DNA from 2 places in the uncultured Nisaea sp. genome. Region 1 is predicted to be linked to the other one. Evidence: riboswitches for the same ligand, from Rfam matches in the RefSeq annotation. Region 1 holds a riboswitch; the other holds the start of a gene.
What was found. A riboswitch is a leader RNA that binds a small molecule or an ion and turns the genes downstream of it on or off. The one in region 1 is predicted to bind cobalamin.
Positions count from the first base shown of each region.

Region 2: it holds a riboswitch for cobalamin, as region 1 does, so the genes downstream of both, AAC126_RS06565 (hypothetical protein) here and AAC126_RS20750 (energy-coupling factor ABC transporter permease) in region 1, are expected to answer to the same signal.

Region 1 covers NZ_CAXBDC010000147.1:787-8,086, reverse strand. The annotation lists gene AAC126_RS20755 (short-chain dehydrogenase/reductase) at 387-1,154, shown strand; gene AAC126_RS20750 (energy-coupling factor ABC transporter permease) at 1,223-1,903, opposite strand; cobalamin riboswitch at 1,961-2,169, opposite strand; gene AAC126_RS20745 (GNAT family N-acetyltransferase) at 2,279-2,734, opposite strand; gene AAC126_RS20740 (zinc-dependent alcohol dehydrogenase family protein) at 2,995-4,131, shown strand; gene AAC126_RS20735 (c-type cytochrome) at 4,295-4,948, shown strand; gene AAC126_RS20730 (hypothetical protein) at 5,006-6,478, opposite strand; gene rlmB (23S rRNA (guanosine(2251)-2'-O)-methyltransferase RlmB) at 6,642-7,300, opposite strand, start outside.
Region 2 covers NZ_CAXBDC010000019.1:30,322-50,296, forward strand. The annotation lists gene gatC (Asp-tRNA(Asn)/Glu-tRNA(Gln) amidotransferase subunit GatC) at 1-9, shown strand, start outside; gene gatA (Asp-tRNA(Asn)/Glu-tRNA(Gln) amidotransferase subunit GatA) at 9-1,493, shown strand; gene gatB (Asp-tRNA(Asn)/Glu-tRNA(Gln) amidotransferase subunit GatB) at 1,495-2,961, shown strand; gene AAC126_RS06495 (heme-binding protein) at 3,120-3,590, shown strand; gene AAC126_RS06500 (LysR family transcriptional regulator) at 3,657-4,556, opposite strand; gene AAC126_RS06505 (aminotransferase class I/II-fold pyridoxal phosphate-dependent enzyme) at 4,975-6,123, shown strand; gene AAC126_RS06510 (HAD-IA family hydrolase) at 6,179-6,781, opposite strand; gene AAC126_RS06515 (xanthine dehydrogenase family protein molybdopterin-binding subunit) at 6,811-9,174, opposite strand; gene AAC126_RS06520 (Bcr/CflA family multidrug efflux MFS transporter) at 9,411-10,607, shown strand; gene AAC126_RS06525 (GMC family oxidoreductase N-terminal domain-containing protein) at 10,617-12,233, opposite strand; gene AAC126_RS06530 (serine hydrolase) at 12,310-13,524, opposite strand; gene AAC126_RS06535 (antibiotic biosynthesis monooxygenase) at 13,657-14,004, opposite strand; gene AAC126_RS06540 (NIPSNAP family protein) at 14,018-14,344, opposite strand; gene AAC126_RS06545 (helix-turn-helix domain-containing protein) at 14,416-15,099, shown strand; gene kynU (kynureninase) at 15,096-16,346, opposite strand; gene AAC126_RS06555 (CoA transferase) at 16,355-17,590, opposite strand; gene AAC126_RS06560 (YaiI/YqxD family protein) at 17,683-18,120, shown strand; cobalamin riboswitch at 18,157-18,354, shown strand; gene AAC126_RS06565 (hypothetical protein) at 18,387-18,653, shown strand; gene AAC126_RS06570 (FAD-binding oxidoreductase) at 18,715-19,975, shown strand, end outside.

The DNA.
Region 1 (7,300 bases):
GTTGCCTGGTTCGGTGGCTCCATCGCGATATACGACCTCCCTGTTTCGGGTTCCGTGTGTCCGGATGGGACGCTGAAACTGTGACTCCGAATCGGGGGAGGGTCAATGGATACGCCGGGTTTTTGCTCGCATAGGTCGGTGCTGAGCCTTGCGGGGAATGCATGCCGCTTTTATCCCGGTGCCGTTCGCATGGCCGCAGCGGGATGCACGGAAAGCGCCGACAGATCATTATGATCTTGATATCCCCGGCTTTCCTCCGGTGCAGGCCGGGTCTTTTCCTTTCCGGCAGGCGAGAGGGGCATGGCGCCGCGCCTTTATCCTCCTGATACTGAGGGAAAGCGACCGGGGCGGTTTGGCCGCTTCGGGACGCGACAGGGAGGATAATGATGGACCTTGGACTTGAAGGTAAACGTGTTCTGATCACCGGCGCGTCGAAGGGCATTGGCCTCGGCTGCGCCAAGGCGTTCGCGGCGGAAGGCTGTGCCGTGCATCTGGTTGCCCGGGATGGAGAGCGGCTGGAACAGGCGCGGGATGAGCTGGTCTCGGCCGGTGCGAGCTGCACCATTCATCCGGCGGATCTGTCCGCTCCGGGAGCAGTGGAGGCGCTCGGTGGCGCATTGCCGGTGCCGGATATCGTGGTGAACAATGCGGGCGCCATTCCGGGAGGCGACCTGCAGGCCATCGACGAGGCCACCTGGCGGGCGGCCTGGGATCTCAAGGTGTTCGGTTACATCAACATGACCCGCACTTTTTATGCCCTGATGAAAGAGAAGGGTGGTGGCGTGATCTTCAATGTCATCGGCCTCGCGGGCGTGAAGCTGGACCCGAAATATATCGCCGGCACGGCGGGCAATGCCTCGCTCAACGCCTTCACCAAGGCGATGGGCTCGAATGCGCTGGCGGATGGTATGCGGGTGCTGGGTGTCAATCCGGGGCTGGTCGCGACCGACCGTCTCGTCACTCTGCTGAAGACCAAGGCGGCGGACGAGAAGGGCGACGCGGACCGCTGGCAGGATTTCCTGGCCGGTCAGCCTCTCGGCCGGGCCGCCACGGTGCAGGAAATCGCCGATGTGGTGACATTCCTCTGCTCGCCGCGTGCGGGCTGGGCGACAGGGATCATGGTCGATCTCGACGGCGGGCAGACCTACCGCTGAGCGGCGTTCTTCTTCACAAACAAAAACGGCCTCCGAAGAGGCCGTTTTTTCGTTCAGGTTCGGAAGCGTCAGACGCCAGCGCGGTAGAGCCGGCTGGTGAACAGCGGGCTGTCCTTCATCTGATGCAGTCCCTTGGCCGCGGCCAGAACCGCCAGATCGGCAATCGGCTCGATCAGCACGACGGTCATGTAGGCGCCACCAAACATGGACACCTCGGAGAGGGTGCTCATGCTGAAGCCGTGACCGTAGAAAGCCCAGAAGGCAACCCAGACAACCACGCCACCCTGGAAAGCAGCGGACAGCGCCAGGGCCTGGCTGTATTTCACGTCCTTGTAGGCGACTGTTTTCGGGATGATACGGTCGGCCAGCGCGCTGATGGCCAGCAGCGGCACCAGCAATGTGGTGACGTTCATGCCGTATTGCGGAAGATCGAACGGCGCGAACAGCAGACCCTGTGCCAGCAGGCCGAGGGCAAGGCCGATGGCAGCCGGCGCGGCGCCGAACATCAGGAACAGGGTTGAGCCGAGGATGAAGTGCACTTCGGAGACGCCGACCGGATAATGCGGCAGGACCTCGAAGAAGAAGAAGACCAGCGCGGTGGTCAGAACCGTGCGCAGGGCGAGCGGGGCAATGCCGTGTTTGCGGGCTGTCGAATAAGCCACCTTGGCGGCGAATCCGAGGCAACCGGCAGCGGTGCCGTAGCTGAGCAGAAGTTTCGCGCCGTTCACGACGCCGGGTTCGATATGCATGTCTGCACTCCATTTCCCGCACCCACCGTGCGGATTTTGCCGGGCAAATGCCGGCCGGGTTTCGTTCGTGATACGGGCAGGTCTCCTGACTCGCGATCCTCGCTAGCTTCCGCCTTCCCGGCCGTCGGCCAGTGACGTCTTGGAAGCGCTCACGCTTACAGTTGCGGGGGCAGTCACGGCTCGGGCCCCTTTTGGGTCGTCCCTTCCGTGTTCCCTCTTAGTCCACAGGCTTTGCCTGCTATGGAACCAGTATCGCCTCCAAGGATCTAGAATCGCTGCCGGATGAGCAACCGCTTTTTCTGGTGTGGCGGGATCTTTGGAAAATACCGATGGTCTTGAGGGGGGATGTATGAGGCTGCGCGAGGGGCGTGCGGATCAAAGCTTCAGCTTGAAGCCTTCATGGCTCGCCGTGAAGCCGAGGCTCTCATAGAAGCGGATGGCGTCTGACCGGCTCTTGTCGCTGGTCAACTGGATGATCCGGCAGCCATGTTCCTTGCAGGTGGCGATGGCCCATTCCAGGAATTGCCGTCCGAGGCCGCCGCCGCGTGCGGTTGAGGAGATCCGCACGGATTCGATCTGGCCGCGCCAGAGGCCCTGATGGGAGAGGCCCGGAAGGAAGGTCAGTTGCAGGGTGCCGATCACATCTCCGTCTTTCTCCGCGACCGCGAGATACTGGTTTTTGTCCGCTGAAATCGCCCGGAAGGCATCCCGGTAGCAGTCCGCGGCGGGGACGCTGGTATCCTCGCGCTGCCGGCCAAGTTCATCGTCGGCGAGCATCGCGATGATGGCGGGAAGATCGGCCTCGGCGGCACGGCGGAAGATCAGGGACATGGCTTGGACCTGCTGGTATGCGGAGCTTTTTCTATAGCCTCCGGTCATGCCGGGCGCGAGACATAACCGTGGTTCGGCCTCTGATTCGGGAGCTGGCACGAGTGTCGTGCAATTGCCGCGACGGCAGACGCAGCGTAAACTGCGGCTGTAAATCCTTTCAGGACCGGTGCCATCAATGCCGGACCACGCTGCTGTATGGCGGCAAAACAGCGCTGCCGAACGGCGGCAAACAAAGCAAAAAATGGGAATGGGAAACAGTCATGAAGATGCGTGCGGCCGTATTGCGGCAGTCCGGTGCGACGGCGCCTTTTGAAAAATCGCGGCCGATTTCCGTCGAGGAAGTGGAACTGTCGAAGCCGGAAGCGGGCGAGATCCTTGTTCGGGTGATCGGCGCCGGGCTGTGCCATTCCGACCTTTCCGTGATCAACGGCAACCGGCCGCGTCCGGTGCCTCTGGTGCTTGGGCATGAAGGCGCGGGCGAGGTGGTCGAGGTTGGCCCCGGTATCCGTGACCTGAAAGCGGGTGATCCGGTGGTCTTCCAGTTCAGCGCCAATTGCGGCCGCTGCCGCCGGTGTCTTGAAGGCCGTCCGCAGATCTGTGAGGTCAACGCCGTGGCCCGGGCCAAGGGCGACCTGATGGGCGGCGGGCGCCGTCTGAAGTCCGCCTCGGGCGAATCCCTCGCGCACCATTCCGGCGTTTCCTGTTTCGCCGAATATGCGGTGATCGACCGGGGCAGTTGCGTGAAGGTGGATGACAGCATTCCGCTGGAGAAGGCGGCGATCTTCGGCTGCGCCGTGATGACCGGCGTCGGCGCGGTGCTGAACACCGCCCGTATCCGGCCGGGAGACAGCGTCGCGGTGATCGGTCTCGGCGGTGTCGGGCTGAACGGATTGCTCGGCGCCAAGGTGGCCGGAGCGGGGGCAATCATCGCCATCGACCTGAATGACGACCGTCTGGGGCTTGCCCGCCAGCTTGGTGCGACCCATACATTCAACGCCAAGGACCCGACCCTGGCCGAGCAGGTTCGGGACATAACCCGCGGCGGTGTGGATTTCGCGTTTGATTTCGCCGGGGCCATCCCGGCCATGGAGACCGGATACGGCATATTGCGTGCGGGCGGCGAGCTTGTGGTCGCGGGACTGGCGCCGGCCGACAGCACCTTTACCTTCACGCCGCCGGCAATGGTCTCCGACGAAAAGGCGATCCGGGGCAGCTATATGGGCGGTTGCGTGCCGGTCCGGGACATCCCGCGCTATATCGATCTCTATCAGCAGGGCCGGTTGCCGATCGATGCGCTGATCAGCCGCTCGGTCGGGTTCGACGAGATCAACGAGGGCTTTGACCGCCTTGCCGACGGCTCGGCGATCCGGCAGATCCTGATGCCGCACGCAGTCTGATACAGGGAATTTCTTCCGGTGCCTGGTCCGGTCTGAACCGGGATACAGGCACCGGAAGGGCAGGCAAAAGCGACGGCGCGGCAGTCCGCGTGATGACAGGCTTTTCCGCAATCGCGTATGATCCATGCCATGGTGACTTACCCGACCGCGCCGGAGATGGGCCGTGAGCCGTACCGATAACGAACGCCGTTCGCGCCGCCAGGCACGAATCCGTGCCAGGGCTTTTTCCGGCGGTGAGCGGCGCAGCGACCGTCTGCTCCGCGAAATGGTCGATTCCGCCGAGGAACAGGAAGCCGAAATCGGGCTCGGCATGGCTGCCCGGGTTTCACGAAAACTTGGCCCCAAGGGACGGTTTCTTGCGGCGGCTACGCTGATCGGAGCGATCATCACGGTCGCTTCCATCTATTTCGAGCGCAGAATGGTGGATTCTGCCGTTCGGGCGGATTGGCAGGATGCGGCGCTGGTCGCTCAGGGCCATGCGCTCTATCGGGAAAATTGCGCCTTTTGCCATGGCGATTCTCTTGAGGGTCAGGCTGGCTGGGACGGCAACTTTCCCTCCGGCAGCCGGCCGGCATTACCGTTGGACGGGAGCGCGCCGACCTGGCGGCTCAGCGACGATGATATCTTCGATGTGGTGAAATATGGCGGCCAGCCATTCTCTCCGCGCAGTTACAAAAACAATATGCCGAGCTTCGAAATTCAGCTCACCGATGCCGGTATCTGGGCGGTTGTCGCATTTATGAAGAGCCGCTGGCCGGAGGAGACGCGCAGGCGTCAGGACGAGACCGTGAACGGGCGGTCCGGCGACGGCGGATAGGGCTGGGCTTCGGGAAGTGTCCGGAGGCAGGTTTTCCTGGCGGACGGTCCCGAATCGTCAGGCGAGGCCGGCGGACTTCAACCGGCGTTCCAGTTCCTGCATGCGGGTTTTCTTGCTCTGCGACGCATCGCTGTCCGCGAGATAGCTTTCCAGGAAATCCGCTTTCTTCATGAAATCATGCGCGGACTTGCGCGCCGCTTTCAGGTTCGCGGCGCCGATCAGGCTGCCCTCGCCGATCAGATCGATCACGATGAGGGCTTTCTTCGCCGTGGATCCGGAGCGGGTTTCCAGCTTCTTGAAATAGTCGGCTTTTTCCAGCAGCTCTGCCTGAAGCTCTTCCAGTGTCCGGCAGATCCGATCCTCTATGCGCGGGGGCAGATTATTTGCCTTGGTGTCTTTGTGAACCTTGGCAAGGAATCCGAGCTTTTCTTCCAGCGGCCCGTCTTTCCCCGTTACGGAGCGGGCGAAATCCGGCTGGCTGATGATCGAGGTGACATATTTCGAAAGATAGTCGGCCCCTTTTTCACTGATCGCCTGCTTGCGCACCTGAAGCGCCAGGTGAACCTTCTGGCTGACATCAATACGCCCTCCGAGCAGCAGGTCGATGGTCTCGTCGCTCAGAAGGGAGGCCTCGCGTTTATGCAGGCCAATCTCGCATTCCTCCCCGCCAAGGAAGCCGTTGGGCGTCGACAGGCGCTTGTGCATGGCGCGGACACGCTCCAGCTCCGTGCGAAGGTCTCCGCGTGTCAGCCTGCCGCTTGAATTCAGTGCCAGTGTCAGCATGCGCAGCAGGACATCCCGGGTTTCCGGGATGTAGCCGGCCTTGGCGAGGGTGTAGAATTTCTTCGCGTTCGCCGGCTTGCTCGGGGCATGGGACGGCTCGATGTCCCCGTCGTACAGAGCAAGCAGCCGGTCTATTTCCTCGCCGGGGGTGGAAAGCTCGCCGAAAATATCCTTGCAGGCGTTGGGCGCGCGCAGGATCTCGGCGATAAAGGAATCGAAGTGTCCGAATGCCTCGAGACCGGCAATGTCATGGCCGAGCTCGTAGAGCATCTCGAATTTCTTGACCCAGTCGTTGACGCCCTCAAGCGTGGCCGTCAACGCTGCCCTTACCCGGAAAGCCTGCTCGTCAGGAGTTTCGCCACTCCGCAGTGCGATCACATCCGGGATCATGCTTTTCTCGAGTTTTTGCGGTGGCTCCTTCTCGAACTTCCCCAATGCGTCCTTGCGCAGCTGATCCGTGATCTCGTAGAGACGGCGAACCCGTTCACTGACCGGAGTTTGCGTACTTTTTACCTGTGCGATGGCTGCCTTCTGGACCGCCTGCATAAGGGTGGTCCCGGCATCACTGAAAGACCGCTGATGCTTGCTCGAATGCAGTAATTCCGTCGGGGTGATGCGAACCGACTGCAGATATTTGCCGGCGGCCCGGCCAATAGCATCGCGCGACTTCCTGGAATAGAAGTCGGAGACGTCTTCGCAAACGGCATCCTTGAAAGTCTGCGCTTCTGCTTTTTGCGGGTCCATCATTCAATCTGCATGCCGGAATGAAACAATAACTCAGTTAATTCCATTGATTTTATTACTGTTAATCGTGGAATTAGAACATGAATAGCGGCTGTGTTCTATAACGCGCAACAGGATATGCGTGTGACATAGAGCACGTGACGAATCGTGCTTGGTACGATTCGCCCTAATCCTGGTTTTGCCGGGCATACTCATACAGAGAGACGGCCGTTGCGGCTGACACATTCAGGGTCGCCACGGGGCCCGCTGTCGGCAGGCGGGCAAGCAGATCGCAATTCTCCCGGGTCAGACGTCTGAGGCCGCTCCCTTCCGCACCCATGACGATCGCTATCCGGCCCTTAAGATCGGCACCATCCAGCGTTCCCCGGGCGTCACCGTCGAGCCCGACGCACCAGAATCCGGCATCGCGCAGCTGTTCCATGGTCCGGCTCAGATTTGTGATGTGGACGAGATCGATCGCATCAAGCGCGCCCGAGGCGGATTTCGCCAGCACACCGGTTGTCGGCGCGGCATTGCGGTCCGGAGCGATCACCGCGCGGGCGCCAAAGGCGGAAGCCGAGCGTAGAATCGCTCCCACATTATGCGGATCCGTCACCTGGTCGAGCAGGACAAGCAGGCAGCGCTCGCCGACATCTTCAAGAATATCCTCAATCGCCACGTCCGGCAGCGGCAGGACTTCCGCCGCCACGCCCTGGTGAACTGCCTCGGGGCCGGTGAGGCTATCGAGGGCCTCTTTCTCGACGATCTTCGGCTCGGGGAGTTCGTTGCGCCGCGAGTCGGGCAATTCATCCAGGCGCTGGCTGAGTTCGGGCTCCGCTCTCTGGG
Region 2 (19,975 bases), on a different contig from region 1:
GTCGAATAATGAGCGATCTTCTCTCACTCAGCCTGACCGAGGCGCGCGACGCGCTGAAGGCAAAAAAAACCTCCTCTACCGAGCTGACCGAGGCCTATATCGGCGCCATGGAAGCGGGCAAGAGCCTGAACGCCTTTATCACCGAGACGCCGGACAAGGCGCGGGCGATGGCCAAGGCCTCCGACGAAAAGCTCGCACGCGGCGAGGGCGGGGCCATGGAAGGCCTGCCCATCGGCATCAAGGATCTGTTCTGCACAGAAGGTGTGCTGACCACGGCGGCCTCCCACATCCTCGACGGCTTCAAGCCGGAATACGAGTCGACGGTGAGCCAGAATCTCTGGAACGCCGGCGGGGTGATGCTGGGCAAGCTCAATCTTGATGAGTTCGCCATGGGCTCCGCCAACATCACCAGCCATTACGGCCCGGTCGAAAACCCGTGGCGCCGTTCCGGCGGCGGTAACCAGAAACTGGTTCCGGGCGGCTCGTCCGGTGGCTCCGCTGCGGCCGTCTCCGGCCGTCTCGCTATCGCGGCGACCGGTACCGATACCGGCGGCTCCATCCGTCAGCCCGCCAGCTTCTGCGGCATTGTCGGCATCAAGCCGACCTATGGCCGCTGCTCGCGCTGGGGGGTTGTCGCCTTTGCCTCTTCGCTCGACCAGGCAGGTCCGCTGACCCGGACCGTCTCCGACGCCGCCCTGATGCTGGGTGCCATGGCCGGGCACGATCCGAAGGATTCCACCTCCGCCAATATCGCGGTGCCGGATTTCGAGGCGGCGCTGACCGGCGATATCCGGGGCATGAAGATCGGTATTCCGAAGGAATATCAGGTTGACGGCATGCCGGAGGAAATCGCCGCCCTCTGGAAAAAGGGTGCCGATATGCTGCGGGACGCGGGGGCGGAGATCGTCGATATCTCCCTGCCGCATACCAAGTACGCGCTGCCGACCTACTACATCATCGCCCCGGCGGAAGCCTCTTCCAACCTGGCCCGCTATGACGGCGTGCGCTATGGCCTCCGGGTCGATGGGGACAGCCTGATCGATATGTACGAGAACACCCGCGCCGAAGGCTTCGGCGAAGAGGTGAAGCGCCGCATCCTGATCGGCACCTACGTGCTTTCGGCTGGCTATTACGATGCCTATTACCTGAAAGCGCAGAAGGTCCGGGCGCTGATCCAGAAGGATTTCAACGACGCCTATCAGACCGTCGATGCAATCCTGACACCGACGGCGCCGTCGGCGGCCTTTGCCATCGGCGAGAACCAGGACGATCCGATCAAGATGTATCTGAACGACGTCTTCACCGTGCCGGCCAGCCTTGCGGGCCTGCCGGGCATTTCCGTGCCGGTCGGTCTTTCCGGCGATGGCCTGCCGCTGGGACTTCAGATCCTCGGCAAGGCGTTCGACGAGGAAACGGTCCTCAAGGTTGGCGGCGTTCTGGAACAGGCGGCGGGCTTCGATGCCCTGCCGGGCTTCCTTGCGGGAGGGAAGTAAGATGACCGAGGAAAAATCAAACCTGATCGCGGGCAACACTGGTGACTGGGAGATCGTGATCGGTCTCGAAGTGCATGCCCAGGTGACCTCCAACTCCAAGCTGTTCTCCGGCGCGGCGACCACCTTCGGCTCCGAGCCGAACAGCCAGGTCTCGCTGGTCGACAGCGCCATGCCGGGCATGCTGCCGGTGATCAATGAGGAATGCGTGCGTCAGGCCGTCCGTACCGGCCTTGGCTTGCAGGCGGAGATCAACCGTTTCAGCGTGTTCGACCGGAAGAACTACTTCTACGCGGACTCTCCGCAGGGCTATCAGATCAGCCAGTTCAAGCAGCCTATTGTGGGCGAGGGCGAGATCACGGTGGATCTGCCGGGACCGCGCAGCAAGACCATTGGCATCGAGCGGCTGCATCTGGAGCAGGATGCCGGCAAGTCGATCCACGACCAGAGCCCGACCAAGAGCTTCATCGACCTCAACCGCTGCGGCGTCCCCCTGATGGAAATCGTCTCCCGTCCGGACATACGGTCGGCGGAAGAGGCGGCGGCCTATGTGAAGAAGTTGCGCTCCATCCTGCGCTATCTCGGCACCTGCGACGGCAACATGCAGGAAGGCTCCATGCGGGCCGACGTGAACGTCTCCGTCCGTAAACCCGGTGACGAGCTCGGCACCCGCTGCGAGATCAAGAACATGAACTCGATCCGCTTCATGCAGCAGGCCATCGAATACGAGGCACGCCGTCAGATCGAGATCATCGAGGATGGCGGCACCATCGATCAGGAAACCCGCCTGTTCGACGCGAACAAGGGCGAAACCCGCTCCATGCGGTCGAAGGAAGAAGCGCATGATTATCGCTACTTCCCGGACCCCGATCTGCTGCCGCTGATTTTCAGCGAGGAGTTTGTCGAGGCGGAGAAAGCCAAGCTGCCGGAATTGCCGGACGCCAAGAAGGCGCGTTTCATGGCGGACTTCGGGCTTAGCCCGTATGACGCCGCTATCCTGGTGGAAGAGCAGGAGACAGCGGCCTTCTATGAGAAGGTGGCAGACGGGCGCGATCCGAAGCTGGCCGCGAACTGGATGATCACCGAGCTGTTCGGCAACCTCAACAAGGCGGGCAAGGATCTCTCTGACTCGCCGGTTGACGAAGTGAAGCTGGGCGGGCTGATCGACCTGATCACCGACAACACGATCTCCGGCCGTATCGCCAAGGACGTCTTCGCGGAGATGTTCGAGAGCGGCAAGGACGCACCGACGATCGTCGAGGAGAAGGGCCTGCGTCAGGTCACGGACACCGGCGCGATCGAGGAACTGATCGACAGCGTCATGGCGTCCCAGGCGGAGAAGGTCGCGGAATACCGTTCGGGCAAGGACAAGCTGTTCGGCTTCTTCGTCGGCCAGGTGATGAAGCAGAGCCAGGGCAAGGCCAACCCGGCCATGGTCAACGAGTTGCTGAAGAAGAAACTCGTGGGCTGATCCCGAAAGTAACATTGTATGAAAAGGCGGCCGGGCGATCCCGAGCCGCCTTTTCTGTTTCCGCGATGCGGATGACCGCTCCGTATCGTGGTGGTGTGAGGCGATGTTATAAGCAGTGCAGCATTTACACCGATGATCTTGATTTAAGGGGACTAACTATGGCTGGGAACTTTCCGCTGCATGTCGCACTGCCGCTCGCCAAGGCGGAAATTATCGCCGATGAGGCTCTGAGTGTTGCGACGGCTGAAAAGATGCTGCCGATGACTGTTGTTGTGCTCGATGCCGGTGGTCAGGTGGTCTGCCTGAAGCGTCAGGATGGCTCCGGTATCGGCCGGGTAGAGATCGCGACGGCAAAAGCTTGGGGTGGCCTTGGCTTCGGTGAATCTTCCCGCAATCTCGGCGCCCGCCTGAAAGAACGTCTTGGTTTTCAGGTCGCGGCAGCTTCCGCATTCGATGGTCAGTTCGCGGCCGTTCCGGGCGGTGCGTTGATCATGGAAAACGGTGTCGTGATCGGTGCCGTCGGCGTCAGCGGTGATCTTTCCGAGAAAGATGAGTTCTGTGCCTGCAAGGGTATCCAGAAAGCCGGGTACACGAGCGAGCCGGCCGAGCTGGACGAGAGCTGGCGCTAATCTAAAGCCCTTTAAATGCACACAATATCCGTCATCCCGTTAAAAACGGGATGACGGTCTAAAGCATTACAGCCAGTACGGCGTCGGGTTGTAGAGATCGACCAGGAAGTCGACGAATGCCCGGACCTTTGGCGAGAGATGCCGGCCGCTTGGATAGACGGCGTAGATCGGCACGTCCTCGCGGACATAATCTTCCAGTAATGTCACCAGCTTGCCGCTCTTCACATGCTCACCGGCCATGAAGGCCGCCAGCATGGCGAGGCCGCCGCCGGACAGCACGGTCTGAAGCACCGAGTCGCCGTTATTCATGGCCAGCGTACCCTTGGCGCGCAGGATCTTCTGCTGGTTGTCGACCATGAAATGCCAGTCGTTGATCGGGTTGCCCGGCGCGTAGGTGATCAGCGAATGGTCGCTTAACTGATCCGGTGTTTCCGGCTGGCCCCATTTGTTCAGATAGTCCGGGCTGGCCACCAGCATGCGGTGGTTCACCGCAAGTTTGCGGGCAATCAGGCTGGAATCCTTCAGTTGCGCGATCCGGATAGCGAGATCGATCCCCTCATCGACGAGATCCACCACGCGATCGTTCACCAGCAGCTGCACCTCGACTTCCGGATAGCGATCGAGAAATTCCGGGAGGTGAGGGGCGACATGCCGGTGCGCGAAGGTCGTCGGCGCCGTGACCTTCAGCAGTCCGCGCGGTGCGGAGTGTGCTTGAGAGACCGCGATCTCCGCTTCGTCCACATCGGCCAGGATGCGCTTGCAGCGTTCGTAGTAGGCGGACCCTACCTCGGTAAGGCTGACCCGCCGTGTTGTCCGGTTCAGCAGGCGTACGCCCAGTCGGTCCTCAAGTCCCGAGAGCTGTTTGCTCACGACGGACGGTGAGACATTGAGGGTTCGGGATGCTCCGGCGAGACTATCATTCTCGACTACGGAGCAAAAAACCTTCATAGCCGTTAAAGTGTCCATTTCAGCGCGTTTCCCCTGAACGGTACGGAATTATTCATTCGTTATAGGAACTAATACGGTGCTTTAAAAGAGAATTATCAGTTTGCATGCCCGGTTCGTACACTGAGAATGACAGTGCTCGTCTATCGACCTGTTCAATTGCCCCGCCGGGCAGACAGTACGAAACGTGGCAGTGCCCCTCATCGCCATGTATCGGAGACCCACCCGATAACCGGTGTCCTTTCTGACTTTGATGGACACCCGGACAGTCTGACCGGCTTTTTATGAGGCTGCAGAGATTTCCGGACAACGGGAATCACTGCAGCCTTATTTGTCTCGCGACAATCCGGGCAATTCCCACTCTTCCCGCCTCGTGATAGAGGCATAGGCGATCCGCTGATGACCGGATCCAACGATACAACTCACGCCGGAGCCGGCAATGGCAATGCGCAATAACGACCTGAAGCCCGAGACTCTTTCGGCCCAGGCACTCGGCCATGTCGACGAGACCACGGGCGCGGTAACACCGCCGATCCATCTCTCGACGACCTTCGAACGGGATGCCGATAACAGCTATCCGAAAGGGTTTGTCTACACCCGCAGCGGAAACCCGACTTATGACGTCGCCGAAGACCTGCTGGCGCGGCTTGAAAATGGCGCGGGCGCGCTGATTTTCTCGTCCGGCATGTCTGCGGCGGTTGCGCCTTTCATGACCCTGCGCCCCGGTGACCATGTGCTGGCACCGACGGTGATGTACTGGGCCCTGCGCAACTGGCTGCTGGACTTCACTGCCCAGTGGAACATCGGGATCGACTTTTTCGATGTGAACAATCCGGAAAGCGCCGCCGGTCTGGTGCAGCCGGGCAAGACCAAGCTGGTCTGGATCGAAACCCCGGCCAACCCCCTGTGGGACTGCCTCGACATTGCCTGGTTTGCCCAGCTCGCTCACGGTGCGGGGGCAAAGCTCTGTGTTGATTCGACGGCGGCGAGCCCGGTCCTGTCCCGTCCGATCGAGCATGGCGCGGACCTGGTCATGCATTCGGCGACGAAATACCTGAACGGGCACAGCGATGTGCTCGGCGGCGCCCTGATCACGGCGAAAGCCGACCAGTGGTGGACTGATATCCGCCGGGTGCGGACCGATCACGGCATGGTCATGGGGCCGTTCGAGGCCTGGTTGCTGCTGCGCGGCATGCGCACGCTGCATCTGCGGGTCCGCAAGGCGTCGGACAATGCCATGGCGATTGCGGAGCATTTCCACAATCACCCGAAAGTCGCCTCGGTGCTTTATCCGGGACTGCCGACCCATGCCACGCATGATGTCGCGGCGAAACAGATGGAAGGCGGCTTCGGCGGTATGCTGTCGCTGCGGATCGAAGGCGGTGAGAAGGCCGCGATCAAGACCGCGGCGCATCTGGAGCTGATCCACCGGGCAACCTCGCTCGGCGGGGTCGAGAGCCTGGTGGAGCATCGCGCCTCGATCGAGGGCAAGGGCACACCGGTCCCGGCCGACCTGCTGCGCTTCTCGATCGGGATCGAGGATGTGGGAGACCTGATTCAGGATCTGGAACAGGCGCTGGGTGAATAAGCGTTTCAGGTTCGGGGCCGGTGTTTCCTATGCCGGCCCGGAGCCAGGAACAGTCTTACCTGATCTCCAGCAGGGACATCAGGCGCGCGCCTTTCGACCAGAGCATGGCCTGCCAGCCCGCGTCACGAGCGGCGATGATGTTGGTTTCGGTATCATCCACGAGGATGAGATCTTCCGGGCGTGAGCCGCTGTGCCGCGCGGCTGCATCGAAGAACGCGCGCTGCGGTTTGCGGGCCTTGAGCTGAGCCGAGTAAATCATCCCGTCCACATGATCTCGGAGTGCCAGGGCGTCCATAAGGTAGGCTGCTCTCATGTGCTCCTGGTTGGTGGCGAGAAAAATGCGCATGCCGTGTTCGCGGAGTTCATCACATTCCGCAAGAACGCCTTCATCAAGACGGGAATCCTTTTCAAACCAATAGTCCGTGAATTCCTGCACGGTGAGAGCGGGCGCCAGGACGGGCAGGCAGGCTGCGAGCACGTCCGTCAGGTTCTTTCCGCCTGTGACGATCCCGGACCAATGCGGCGCGAAAAACACGTCGTGCAATTTTTCGGGCGCAATACCCAGATCGCGCTCGATATCCGTGGCCCAGGATTTCCCATCCTCCGGGCGCCCGGTGACGACAACGCCGTCAACATCCAGCATGAGGCATCGTTGCATATGGCCCTCGCCGGAAGCGAAACGCCGGTCTAGAGACCGGCCCGTGCTTCCTGTATGGCCGCCCAGACCTTCTCCGGCGTTGCCGGCATGTCGATATGTTTCACACCGAGCGGCGCCAGTGCATCGACAAGGGCGTTCATGATCGAGGGCAGGGAGCCTGCACAGCCTGCCTCGCCACAGCCCTTGGCACCGAGCGGGTTCGTCGTCGCCGGAACAGCATGGGTGGCGAAGGTGAAGCTCGGCACGTCGCTGGCGCGGGGCACGGCATAATCCATGTAGCTGCCGGTCTGAAGCTGGCCTTCCGAATCATAGATGGCATTTTCCATCAGCGCCTGACCGAGGCCCTGCACGATGCCGCCATGTGCCTGACCCTCGACCAGCAGCGGGTTCACCACGGTGCCGAAATCATTGACCATGTTGTAGCGGTCGATCTCGACCACGCCGGTATCCGGGTCGACTTCCAGCTCGCAGACATGACAGCCGTTCGGGAAGGCCGACGGGGCGGCGTCGAAGATGTGCTTCACGCTGAGATCCCGGGGCAGATCCTCCGGCAGGTCCAGCCCGCCGCGAAGCTGCTCCGCCAGTTCGGTGACGGTCACCGTCTTGTCGGTACCGGCTACCTGGAAGGCACCACCCTCGAAAACGATATCCTCGACCGCAGTCTCGAACACATGGGCGGCGATCTTCTTGCCCTTGTCGATGACAATGTCGCTGGCTTCGAGAATGGCGGCGCCGCTGGCCATGATGGATTTTGAGCCGCCCGTACCGCCGCCCGCGATCAGCTCGGCACTGTCGCCCTGGATCAGCCGGATACGCTCGAACGGCACGCCGAGTTTCTGGTGCAGCACCTGGGCGAACGGGGTCCAGTGACCCTGGCCGTAATCCAGCGTGCCGGTGATGATGGTGACGTCGCCATTTTCCTCGAACCGGATGCCGCCCATCTCTTCCTGCACCGGCGCGGTGACTTCGAGATAGCAGCCGACGCCGCGCCCGCGCAGCTTGCCACGCTTCTCGCTCTCCGCCTTGCGGGCGGCGAAACCGTCCCAGTCGGAGGCTTCGACGGCTTTCTGCATGATGGTCGGGAAATCGCCGCTGTCGTAGTTCATGCCGTTGGCGGCAGCATAGGGTATTTCGCTCGGCAGGATCTGGTTGCGGCGGCGCAGCTCGATGGCGTCGATGCCCATTTCCCGTGCGGCTGTTTCGATAAGCCGTTCCATGTAGTAGTTCGCTTCCGGCCTCCCGGCGCCGCGATAGGCGGTGACCGGCGTGGTGTTGGTAAAGACCGCCTTGGAGGCGACTTCGATCAGCGGCAGCCGGTAGACGCTGTTGGCGTTCTTCAGCGTGTTCATGGTCGGCATCATCGGCGAGACGGCGGTCAGGAACGCGCCGACATTGCCGTAGCCGGTGATCCGCAGCGCGGTGAACTTGCCGTCCGCATCCAGCGCCAGTTCCGCCGTCATGTCATGGTCCCGGCCGTGGCAGTCGGACAGGAAACTGCCGGACCGGTCGTCGGTCCATTTCACGGGCCGTCCCAGGACCTTCGCCGCATGCAGAACGCAGATATATTCGGGGTAGGCACCGGCTTTCATGCCGAAAGAGCCGCCGACATTGCCGGTGACGACATGCATCTTTTCCGGCTCGATATTGAACACCTGCTTGGCCAGCGTGTTCATCATGCCGAAGACGCCCTGACAGCCGACATTCAAGGTGTAGCCTTCGTTGGCCGCATCGAATGAGCCGACTGCGGAGCGCGGCTCCATCGCGCTGACCACGATCCGGTTGTTACGCAGGGGCAAGGTGGTGACGTGCGCGGCTTCGGCAAGCGCCGCATCGACTTTCGCCGTGTCGCCATACTGGAAGTCGATGGCGGTGTTGCCGGAGATGCTGTCATAGAGCTGCGGTGCGCCTGCCTCTGCGGCGGCGCGGGCGTCCGTGACGGCGGGCAGGGGATCGATGTCCAGCTCCACCAGCTCGGCCGCGTCGCGGGCCTGTGTGGCGGTCTCTGCGATCACAATGGCGACCGGGTCGCCGACATAGCGCACCTTGTCCGTCGCCAGTGCCGGGCGCGGCACATAGTTGATAGGGCTGCCGTCGCGGCCTTTCAGCGGAAGGCCGCATTTCATCGTGCCGAGGCCGGCTGCATCGAGGTCCGCGCCCGTCAGGATTGAAATAACGCCGGGCACCGCGCTCGCCTCCGCCGTGTCGATCCCGTTCAGGGTGCCATGGGCATAGGGGCTGCGGACCATCACGCCATAGGCCTGGCCGTCCAGATTCACATCGTCGGTGTAATTACCCTCGCCGCGCAGCAGTTTCGGGTCCTCGGAGCGGGTTACCGGCTGGCCGATCCCGTACTTCATCATGCCGAGCTGATTGTCTTCGACGACAGAATCCATGGTTCTTTCCCTGTAAGGCCGTTCGCGGGCGCGACGGATTGTGTGCAAATATCGTAGTGGGTGAGCCGCCTCGGGCAAGGACTTTTCCATTTAACACGCTGCATTGCGGCATGATGTGGTATCTCGATGAAAATCGCTTTTGACGTTCTGCCGATCTCTTCCGCTTGCCCAGCCGCTAACCGGGGAGAGCAATTGTGCGGGGTGCCTGTCCGGCGCTTACCTGGAGACAGTTTTTAATGTTAGCGAATGCGCGTTTTACGCTGCCCAGATCGGGGCTTGTGGTTCTGTTGGCGGCACTCGCGGCCTTTGCGCCGATGTCGATCGACATGTATCTGCCCGCTTTGCCGTCCATCGCCCGCGATCTTGGTGTGCCGGCCAGTGAGGTTCAGGCGACCCTGGCCGTGTTCATGGCCGGGTTTTCAGCCGGCATGCTGCTCTACGGCCCGATTTCGGATCGTTTCGGCCGCCGTCCCGTGATGATGACCGGGATTTTTATTTTCATCATCGCGTCTCTCGCATGTGTGTATGTGGAGCGAATCGATCAGCTCATCATTGCCCGGCTGTTTCAGGCGATCGGCGGCGGGGCAGCCTCTATTCTGGCCCGGACGGTCGTTCGGGATCTCTTCACGGCGCAGGAAGCCGCCAGGGTGCTTTCCCTGATGATGGTGCTGACCACTCTGGCGCCGATCCTGGCGCCGCTGGCAGGCGCGCTCCTGCTTGAGTTTTCCGGCTGGCGAGCGATCTTCGCGGTGCTGTTCGGCTTCGGCGCATTGGCGATGCTGGTTGTGGTGCTGTTACTGCCGGAAACCCACTCCAAGGAAGCGCGGGGCGGAATGACCATGGCACAGGCTCTCGGGGCCTACTGGCATATTCTGTCCGACGGTCCGGCTTTTGGCCTCACCGTTGCCAGTGCCGCCGTTTTCGCCGGGCTGTTCGCCTATATTTCAGGCTCGTCCTTTGTGTTCATCGAGCATTTCGGCATCGCGCCGGGCTTCTATGCCATGCTGTTTGCGATGAATGCGGCGGCAATCATGGGAGCGGCTTTCTTGAACAGCCGTCTGACCCGGCGTTTCGAATTGAAAAGCCTGCTTTCCGGCGGGGTGCTGATTTCCTTCACGGCAGGACTTTATCTGGTCGTGATCGAGCAGGCTGGCCTCGAAGGGCCGGTCACGATCATGGCCGGGCTGATGGTATTTGTCGCCATGGTGCCGATCCTCGGCGCCAATGGCATGGCATTGTTGATGGCGCGCTATCCGAAAAACGCCGGTGCCGCCGCAGCCACCCTCGGGGCGGCCCAGTTCGGCAGCGGGGCGGTTGCGGCCTTTGTCGTCGGCGCGCTGCATGACGGCACCGCCTTTTCCATGTGCGCCGTGATGGGAGCCTCAGGCCTGATCGCGCTGCTGGCCTTCTTTACCCTCTGCCGCAAGCTGTAGCCGCCGGAATCATCCCGCCCGTGCGGCTGCAAGAATGAGGTCGCTGGCTTTTTCCGCGATCATGATGGTCGGGGCATTGGTATTGCCGGACGTGATGGTCGGCATTACCGAGGCGTCGACCACGCGGAGATTCTGGAAGCCCTTCACCTTCAGCTCCGGATCGACCACGGCCGTCGCATCGTCTCCCATCCGGCAGGTTCCGACCGGATGGAAAATCGTTGTGCCGACCTGACCGGCGGCTTCCGCCAGGGACTCGTCGGCATCCGAATATTCCGGTCCCGGTTTGAACTCGTCCGGCTCATAGCGTGACAATGCGGGTTGGGAGGCAATGCGCCGGGTCAGACGGATTGCATCGGCAGCGACCTTCTTGTCCGCTTCGGAGGCGAGATAGTTCGGCCGGATCGCCGGGGCCGCCATCGGGTCCGCGCTCTTGATCGAGACCGTGCCCCGGCTTTCCGGGCGCAGATTGCAGACGCTGGCGGTGAAGGCGCCGAAGGAATGCAACGGCTCGCCGAAGGCATCGAGGGAGAGCGGCTGGACATGATATTCGAGGTCCGGCGTTTCCTTGGACGGGTCCGACTTGGCGAACAGGCCGAGTTGGGACGGTGCCATGGTCATCGGCCCGCGCCGGAACAGGGCATATTCCAGTCCGATACCGATCTTGCCGAAGAAGGAATTGGCCCGCCGGTTCAGTGTCTCAACGCCGGAGACCTTGTAGGCGCAGCGGATCTGCAGATGGTCCTGCAGATTGCCGCCAACCTCGGCGGATGCGTGTTTTATGTCGATGCCGTGCTCTTTCAGCAGAGCTGGATCGCCGATGCCGGAGAGTTGCAGGATTTGCGGGGAGCCGATAGCTCCAGCGGAAAGCACCATCTCACCGCTGCATGTGGCGCGGGCGTCCTGGCCGTTCACCGAGAGAGAGAGACCGGTGCAGCGCGTGCCGTCGAACTCCAGCGCCTTGGCATGGGCGTGGGTGACGATATGCAGGTTGGAGCGGTGCTTCACCGGCTTCAGGAAGGCCGTGGCGGCGCTCCAGCGGATGCCCTTGCGCTGGTTGACGTGGAAGTAACCGACGCCTTCGTTGTTTCCCCGATTGAAATCGTCCGTCTCCGGGATACCCGCTTCGACGGCGGCCTGCTTGAAGGCGTCGAGGATCTCCCATGAAAGCCGCTGGTTCTCGACCCTGAGCTCACCATCCGGGTTGCGGCCATCCTCAAGACGAACCTGAAAGCCCTCGGAGCGGGTGAAGTAGGGCAGCACGTCGTCCCAGCCCCAGCCGGGATTGCCGAGCTGGCGCCACTGGTCGTAGTCCCGCGCCTGACCGCGCATATAGATCATGCCGTTGATCGAAGAACAGCCGCCGATCACCTTGCCGCGCGGATAGTTGAGCGCGCGCCCGCCGAGACCGGGCTCCGCCTCGGTCTTGAACAGCCAGTCTGTGCGCGGATTGCCGATGCAGTAGAGATAGCCGACGGGGATGTGGATCCAGTGGTAATTGTCGTTACCGCCGGCCTCCAGCAGCAGGACCTTGTTCGCCGGATCGGCGGACAGCCGATTTGCCAGCACGCAGCCGGCGCTGCCCGCGCCGACGATGATGTAGTCATAGGCCCCGAGGTCCCTGGTCACGTCATTCCATCCCTGAAGTCGTTTTTTATTGTTTTGTCATTCGTCCGGCGGCGGGCAAGCGCCGCCGGGAACGTTATTAGTTCGTCATCGCCTGATAGACCAGTGTGCGCAGTTCGCGCCGCAGCGGATAGGAAGAGGACGGCATGAGCTGGGTCATGTGAACCACGCTCAGCTCTTCGACCGGATCGATCCAGAATCCGGTCGAGGCGACGCCGCCCCAGGCCCATTCACCGGCCGTTCCGAGGACCTGTGCCTGTGCAGGGTTGAGCACGACCGAGCCACCCAGACCAAAGCCGATGCCCTTCATCGGCATTTCACTGAACACGGACTGGCCCATCGAAGCCATGTCGCCCGGCAAGTGGTTCATCAGCATGAGCTCGACGGATTTCCGGCCGAGAACGGGATCGCTGCCCTTGCCGCCATGGGTGCGGATCATCTCCATGAAACGCATATAGTCTTTCGCCGTGGAGCAAAGCCCGCCGCCGCCGGAGAACATGGTGACCGAATTGGCATAGCGGCTGTCCTCGATCTCGTCGATCCGGCGGATACCGTTATCCTCGGTCTTGGCATAGCAGGCACTGAATCGGTCCAGCTTGTCGGAGGGCACGGCGAAGAAGGTGTCTTCCATGCCGAGCGGCTCGAAAATGCGTTCATGCAGGAATTCCGGCAGGGACATGCCGGAAGCGGTCTCCACCACGCGGCCGAGTACATCCGTCGAGACGCCATAGTTCCAGCGTGTGCCGGGCTCGAAGACCAGCGGGATATCGGCGAGCTTGGCGACGGTCTCGTCCAGCCGGCCATGTTTCTCGGAGAAATCGATCTTCGCCTTGCGCAGCGCCTTGCCGACCGGTCCCGGATCGAAGATGCCGTAGGTCAGGCCGGATGTGTGGGTCAGCAGATGGTGCAGGGTCGGCTGGGTCTTGGCGACATGCGTGCTTTCACCATCCTCTTCGAGCACTTTCAGGTTCGCCAGTTCCGGAATGTGCCAGGCCAGCGGATCGTCGAGCTGCAGTTTGCCGTCTTCCAGAAGCTGCATGATCGCCGCGCTGACGATCGGCTTGGTCATGGAATAGATCCGGTGAATACCGTTCGGCTCCGCCTTCAGACCGTTCTCCACATCGCGGTGTCCGACGGTTTCGTGAAATACGATCTCCCCCCGCCGGGCAATCAGCGTTTCGACGAAGGGCAGCTTGCCGTCATCGACATAGCGCCTCATCCAGTCGCCGATCCGCTCCAGGCGCTTGCCGCTGAAGCCCAAAGCGGAAGGTTTGGCTGTGCGAAAGTCGGTCATGTGATGTGTCCGTGCAGAAATTATGGAATGTGAGATTGAGGATTAGACGCGGGCCGGCGAGGCCGGTCAACCGGGCTCGCATGGCTTACGCTATTCCGATTTCGCACGAAAGTTGCGAGACCTGCTGCACTCCTAGCCGATATGGGCCGCATTGTTGTCAGTGGGCGCCTCTGCCCGGTCGTTCGGACCGTAATCCCGCAGGATGGACGCCACCTTCAGGCGGTAGTTCTGGAACAGTTTGTCCCGTCCCTTTGCTTGCGCCTTGCGATGAGCAACCAGATTCCGCCAGTCCTCGACCGCTTTCTCGTCATGGAAATAGGAGAGGGACAGGAGTTTGTTTTCGTTTGTGAGGCTCTGGAATCGCTCGACGGAGATAAAGCCGTCCACCTCCTGCACCAACGCACGCATGCTTGCGGCGACCTCAAGGTAGCTTCCCTTGTGTTCCGGATACGGTTCAACTTCGAAAATCACGGCTATCATGGCATGTTTCTCCCTAGGCGTTTCTCTTTGGCGCCGGATTTGACGCATTGATCAGAAATGTCCGGTCCTCGCGCAGCAGGAATTTTTCCTTCTGTGCGAATTCATAATTCTCCCGGCCGAGCGGGTCGGCGGACAGGCGGGCGCGATAGGCTTCATAGGCGGCCAGGCTCTCGATATTGTAGACACCATAGGCCAGTGTGGTGGAACCCTCATGTGGGGCGAAATAGCCGATCAGATCGGCGCCGCAGCGGGGAATAGCCTCGCCCCAGTTGCGAGCATATTGATTGAATTGAGCTTTCTTGGTCGGGTCGATGTGATAGCGGATAAAGCAGGTAAGCATGTGGTCCTCCATATAAGATAGGCGGACAATCTCACCTTGGCGCGGATTCATGCTTCGGTTATGGTCGAAGTATGAAAGAAGGACCTGACATCGCTCTGATCGGTGCCCTGATTGGGGACCCGGCCCGGGCCAACATGCTGACCACGCTGATGACCGGAAAGGCCCTGACGGCGAGCGAACTTGCCGCCGAGGCCGGTATCACCGCGCAGACGGCAAGCTCCCATCTCTCCAAGCTGGAAACGGCAGGGCTGCTGTCCCAGCGCAAACAGGGGCGGCACCGCTATTTTGCCCTGGCGGATGACGAGGTGGGCAATCTGCTGGAAGCGATGATGGGGTTGGCGGCAAAACGCGGGCATATGCGGGCCCGCACCGGCCCGCGCGACCCGGCACTCCGCAAAGCACGGGTTTGCTACAACCATCTGGCTGGCGATTACGGCGTGCGGATGTTCGACAGCATGATGGCGCGGGATCTGCTGATGGAAGACGGGGAGGAGATTTCCCTGACGGAAGCCGGAGAGGCATTTGTCGGCGAACTCGGCATCGCCTTGTCCGATTTGACGAATACACGCCGCCCGTTATGCCGCTCCTGCCTCGACTGGAGCGAGCGCCGCAGTCATCTGGCGGGCGCCCTCGGCACCGGACTCCTGGACAGGTTCTATGACCTTGGCTGGGCGCACCGGATTGAAGATTCCCGCGTGGTTTCCTTCACCGGAGAGGGCGAGCGCCGGTTCCGGGAGTGTTTTCCGGAGGTTTAGGTAACCGTCGCCCGGGCATGGAATTCCGGGCGATCCCAGGCGCCGGTCTCAAGGATGTCGCGCAAATGCTCGACGGCATCCCAGACGTCCGTGAACCTTGTATAGAGCGGTGTGAACCCGAACCTCAGAAGGTCCGGCGCGCGAAAGTCACCGATCACACCACGGTCGATCAGGGCCTGCATCACCGGATAGCCACTTTCATGCGCGAAAGATATCTGGCTACCGCGCTGCGCCGCAGCGCGCGGGCTTGCGAGTGTCAGGCCGAGCCCGGCGCAGCGTTTCTCTACCAGCGTGATGAAGCTCTCGGTCAGTGAGACTGACTTTTCCCGAACTGCATTCATGTCGGCACGGGCCCAAATATCCATCGCTGCATCGAGCGCCGTCATGGCCAGCACCGGTGGCGTACCGCAAAGAAATTTCCCAATTCCGTCCGTTGGCGCGAACCGGTGATCGAAGGCGAACGGTGCCTTGTGGGAAAACCAGCCGGTGAGCGGCTGGGTGGCGTCTTGCTGGTGGCGCGGCGCGACATAGAGGAATGCCGGGGCACCCGGGCCGCCATTCAGATATTTGTAGCCGCAGCCGACGGCGAAATCCGCATTGGCGATGGCGAGATCGACTGGAACGGCCCCCGCGGAATGGGCGAGATCCCACAGCGTCAGCGCGCCTGCCTCATGGGCGGCGGCGGTCACCGCTTTCATGTCGTGCATGTAGCCGGTGCGGTAGTTCACATGGGTCAGCATCAGCACGGCAACCTCGTCCGTGAGGGCGCCGGGCAGCTCGGACGGGTCTTCGATCAAACGGAGTTCATGACGGCCGCCAAGCAGCGCCGACAGGCCTTCCGCCATATAAAGATCGGTCGGGAAGTTCGACTTCTCCGAAACAATGACTGTGCGACCGGGCCGGAGCGCCAGCGCGGCGGAGAGGCATTTGAAGAGATTGACCGAGGTCGAGTCCGCCGCGACCACGCTGTCCGGCTCCGCGCCGATCAGTGCGCCGATCTTGTCGCCGACGCGCGCGGGAAGGTTGATCCATCCCGCATCGTTCCAGCTTCGGATCAGGCCATTGCCCCATTCCTCGGAGACGCAAGCGGCTACCCGTTCCCGCGCGATGCGGGGCAGCGGGCCGAGGGAGTTACCGTCGAGATAGATCACACCCTCCGGCAGCTCGAATTCCGCGCGGAACGGGGCGAGGGGATCGGCGGCATCGCGGGCAGCGAAATCTTCCCGGGTCATTTCCGGTTGTGGCATCGCGTGCCTCAATTGGCGTGGTCGGGGCCGGCGACGATGCCTTCATCGTGCAGCCGTCCGATGGCGCCACTGTCGAGACCGAGAAAGTCCGCCAGAACCTCGTCGGTGTGTTGGCCAAGGCGCGGCGCCGGTGCCGGAATCTGGGAGGCTTGTCCGTAAAAATCGATGGGCGTGTCCGAAGTCGGATAGGTCAGCCCGCTGCCGTGGGTGACATCGCTGTAAGGCTTGCCCATGGTCTTGAAGCGGTCGCTCGCGACTGCTTCCCGGACCGTGCGGTAAGGCTCCCAACACACGCCGTTTTCCTTGAAACGCGGCGCAAGCGCATCCAGCGTCTCTGCCGCGACGGCGCGCTCGACGACCGGGTTGATCTTCTCCCGATAGTCGAACCGCAAGCCTTCGTCCTTGGCGAAACTGACCCCGGTCTCGGCCTCGATGGCGGCGATCTCCAGTTCGATGCCAAGAGATGCCAGAAGGCCGGTCCATTGCCGGGGGGAGAGGGCGACAAGCATCAGGTAGTGGCCGTCACTGGTCCTGAAGTCCCGGCCGAAGGCGCCGAACACATCGTTGCCATAGCTTGGCCGGTCTTCTTCTTCCGTCATCACTTCGGCGACCTGGCCCAGTGTGCCGAGGGTGGTCAGCGCGATATCGCCGAGCGGTAGGCGGATTTCGGCGCCTTTGCCGGTCTTCTGGCGTTCCCGCTCCGCCGCCAGCATGGCGAACGCGGCATTGGCCCCAGCGATCAGGTCCCAGGCGGGCAGGACATGGTTCACCGGGCGCTTCTCGCCGACGGGACCGGGCTCGCCGGTCATCAGTGGAAATCCGGCACCGGCATTGGCTGTGTAATCGACGCCTTGCGTGCCGTCCGCCCAACCCATGACGCGGACCGTGATGATATCCTCGCGCCGTGCTTTCAGTGCTTCATGGGAGAGGAAGCCTGACACCGGGTAGTTCGTCACGAACAGGCCGCGTCCTTCACCGGGCGCCGTGGCAAGCTGCAGAGCCAGCTCCCGGCCTTCCGGATTGCGCAGATCCAGTGCGACGGACTTCTTGCCCTTGTTCAGGCCTTCCCAATACAGGCTGGCGCCATTCGGAGCCTTCGGCCAGCGCCGGTAATCGAGCCCGCCGCCGATGGCGTCGAAGCGGATCACCGTCGCGCCCATCTGCAGCATGTTCAGGGTACAGGACGGCGCGGCGATGAAAGATGCGCCCTCGACGACTGTCAAATCTTGAAGGACCGTGTACATCCGTGTTTCTTGGCCAGCTTAATGTTGAATGCGATCAGGTTGGGCTCGGAACCTAGCACGACTGATCGCCTGCAAAAGGGGCAAAGCACGCAATGAAGTCTGTCTATGTCGACGCCGATGCCTGCCCGGTGAAGAACGAGATCCTGTCGATCGCGGACCGGCACGACATCAAGGTCTATGTGGTGAGCAATCGGGGCTTCCGGACTGGTGACCGGCCGAATGTGCAGAACATCCTGGTCTCCGACAAGTTCGACGCGGCGGATGACTGGATCGTGGGCAAGGTGGCGGCGGGCGATATCGTTATTACCGGCGATATCCCCCTGGCGCATCGGGTGATCGAGAGCGGCGCCAAGGCGATCGGCCATTCCGGCAAGGAATTCACCGAGGCGGGAATCGGCATGGCGATGGCAATGCGTGATCTGATGTCAGACCTCCGCGCCATGGGAGAGGTTTCGGGTGGCGGCCCGGCCTTTTCGAAAAGAGACAGGGAAACCTTCATCCGCGAGCTGGAACGGCTGATCCGCGAGTGATTTTCCGCCTCCTGCCTTGACACGGGAGGCCGTAAGGACGAGCCTTCCAGCGTTGGTGTCCTTCGGGACAAAAGGGAATCCGGTGCGCGGTTTTATCGCCGCAAGTCCGGGACTGCCCCCGCAACTGTAACCGGCTAGATCCGACCGGTATGCCACTGGCCCCCATGGGCTGGGAAGGCGGCACGGATCGAAGAGCCGGGAGTCAGGAAACCTGCCAACGCTGTGTCCACATTTAACCCGGGCGGGGTGCACCGGAGGAGGTTTAGATGTCCCGACTATCCACCCAGACTCTCACCGAAGATTCGGACAACGCACCGGATCGCGACCTGGCAACCCTGATCCTGACGCTGCTGAGCGTTGCAGAGGATGACAGAACTCTCTCGCATTCCCTCTCCATGGTCCGGGCAGAGACGTCGAAAGAAGATTTCGACGGCGGCATGCAGGAGGCGGCGCGGCGCATCGGCGCGCTCTTCGGTGCGGCACAGCGGCTGGAACTGACCGAGAGAATTTCCATAAACAGATTGCCCGCCTGATTGGCGCGTGCCGTGATCGCTGATAGCCTCCCGCCTGAAATTATCCAACGGGAGAGAGTGGGTGAACGATCAGACGCCCCAGTCCATCGACGCGGCGCTTACGGAAATCCGGTCCATTCTGGGATCGAAGGGCTGGCTGGAAGATCCGAATGACACGTTGAAATACCGCACCGACTGGCGCGGCGCACCGACCGGCGATGCCCTCGGCGTCGCCCGGCCCGCCTCGACGGAGGAGACGGCGGCGGTTGTGCGTGCGGCGGCGAAGGCGGATATCGCCATCGTGCCCCAGGGCGGCAATACCGGCCTTGCCATCGGCTCTGTCCCGACCGAACCGCGCCCGACCATCGTCGTTTCGACTGATCGTCTGACAACCGTGCGGTCTCTTGACCCGGAGAATTACGCAATGATTGCGGAAGCGGGTTGCGTTATCCAGAACATGCAGGCGGTTGCGGCAGAGGCAGGACGGCTATTCCCGCTGTCCCTGGCTTCGGAAGGTTCCAGTACGGTCGGCGGGACGCTCTCCACCAATGCCGGGGGCAACAACACGATCAAATACGGCAATACCCGGGAGCAGATCCTCGGTATCGAGGCCGTGCTGCCGGACGGCTCCGTGTTCGACGGGCTGGAAACGCTGCGCAAGAACAATACCGGCTATGACATGAAGCAGATGTTCATCGGCGCGGAAGGCACGCTTGGCATCGTTACCGCCGCGGCGTTCCGTCTGATGCCGCTGCCGCGCGTCCGCGAGACAGCCATGCTGTCAGTGCCGTCCCCGCATGAGGCACAGCATCTGCTGTCGAGTGCGCGAGAGCTGTCCGGCGACACGATCCTCGCCTTTGAGATCATGCCCCGGGCCTCATTCGACATGGCGATCAAGTATATTGATGGAATCACCGACCCGCTTGCAGAGCGCTCGCCCTGGTACGTGCTGCTGGAGATGGGGACGCCATCTCCGCTCGACGATCTACGGGCCAAGCTTGAGGCAATCTTCACCGAAGCGATGGAGCAGGGCTGGGTAACTGACGGGGTGATTGCTGAGAATGAAGGCCAGCGCCGCGAACTCTGGCGGATCCGTGAGGAGCAGGCCGAGGCCGGTAAGCGCGAGGGGACGCCCCGCATGGCAGGCGATGTTTCGGTGCCTGTCTCCAAGGTGGCAACCTTCATAGATCAGTCTCAGGCGTCGTTGAGCGAATATGTGCCGGGTATGGCCTTCAACTGTTTTGGCCATATGGGGGACGGTAATATTCATTACACGGCCCGCAAACCGGCGGACATGAGCGACGAGGAGTGGGAGGTTAAGAAACCCGGTCTCTCGCAGCGGA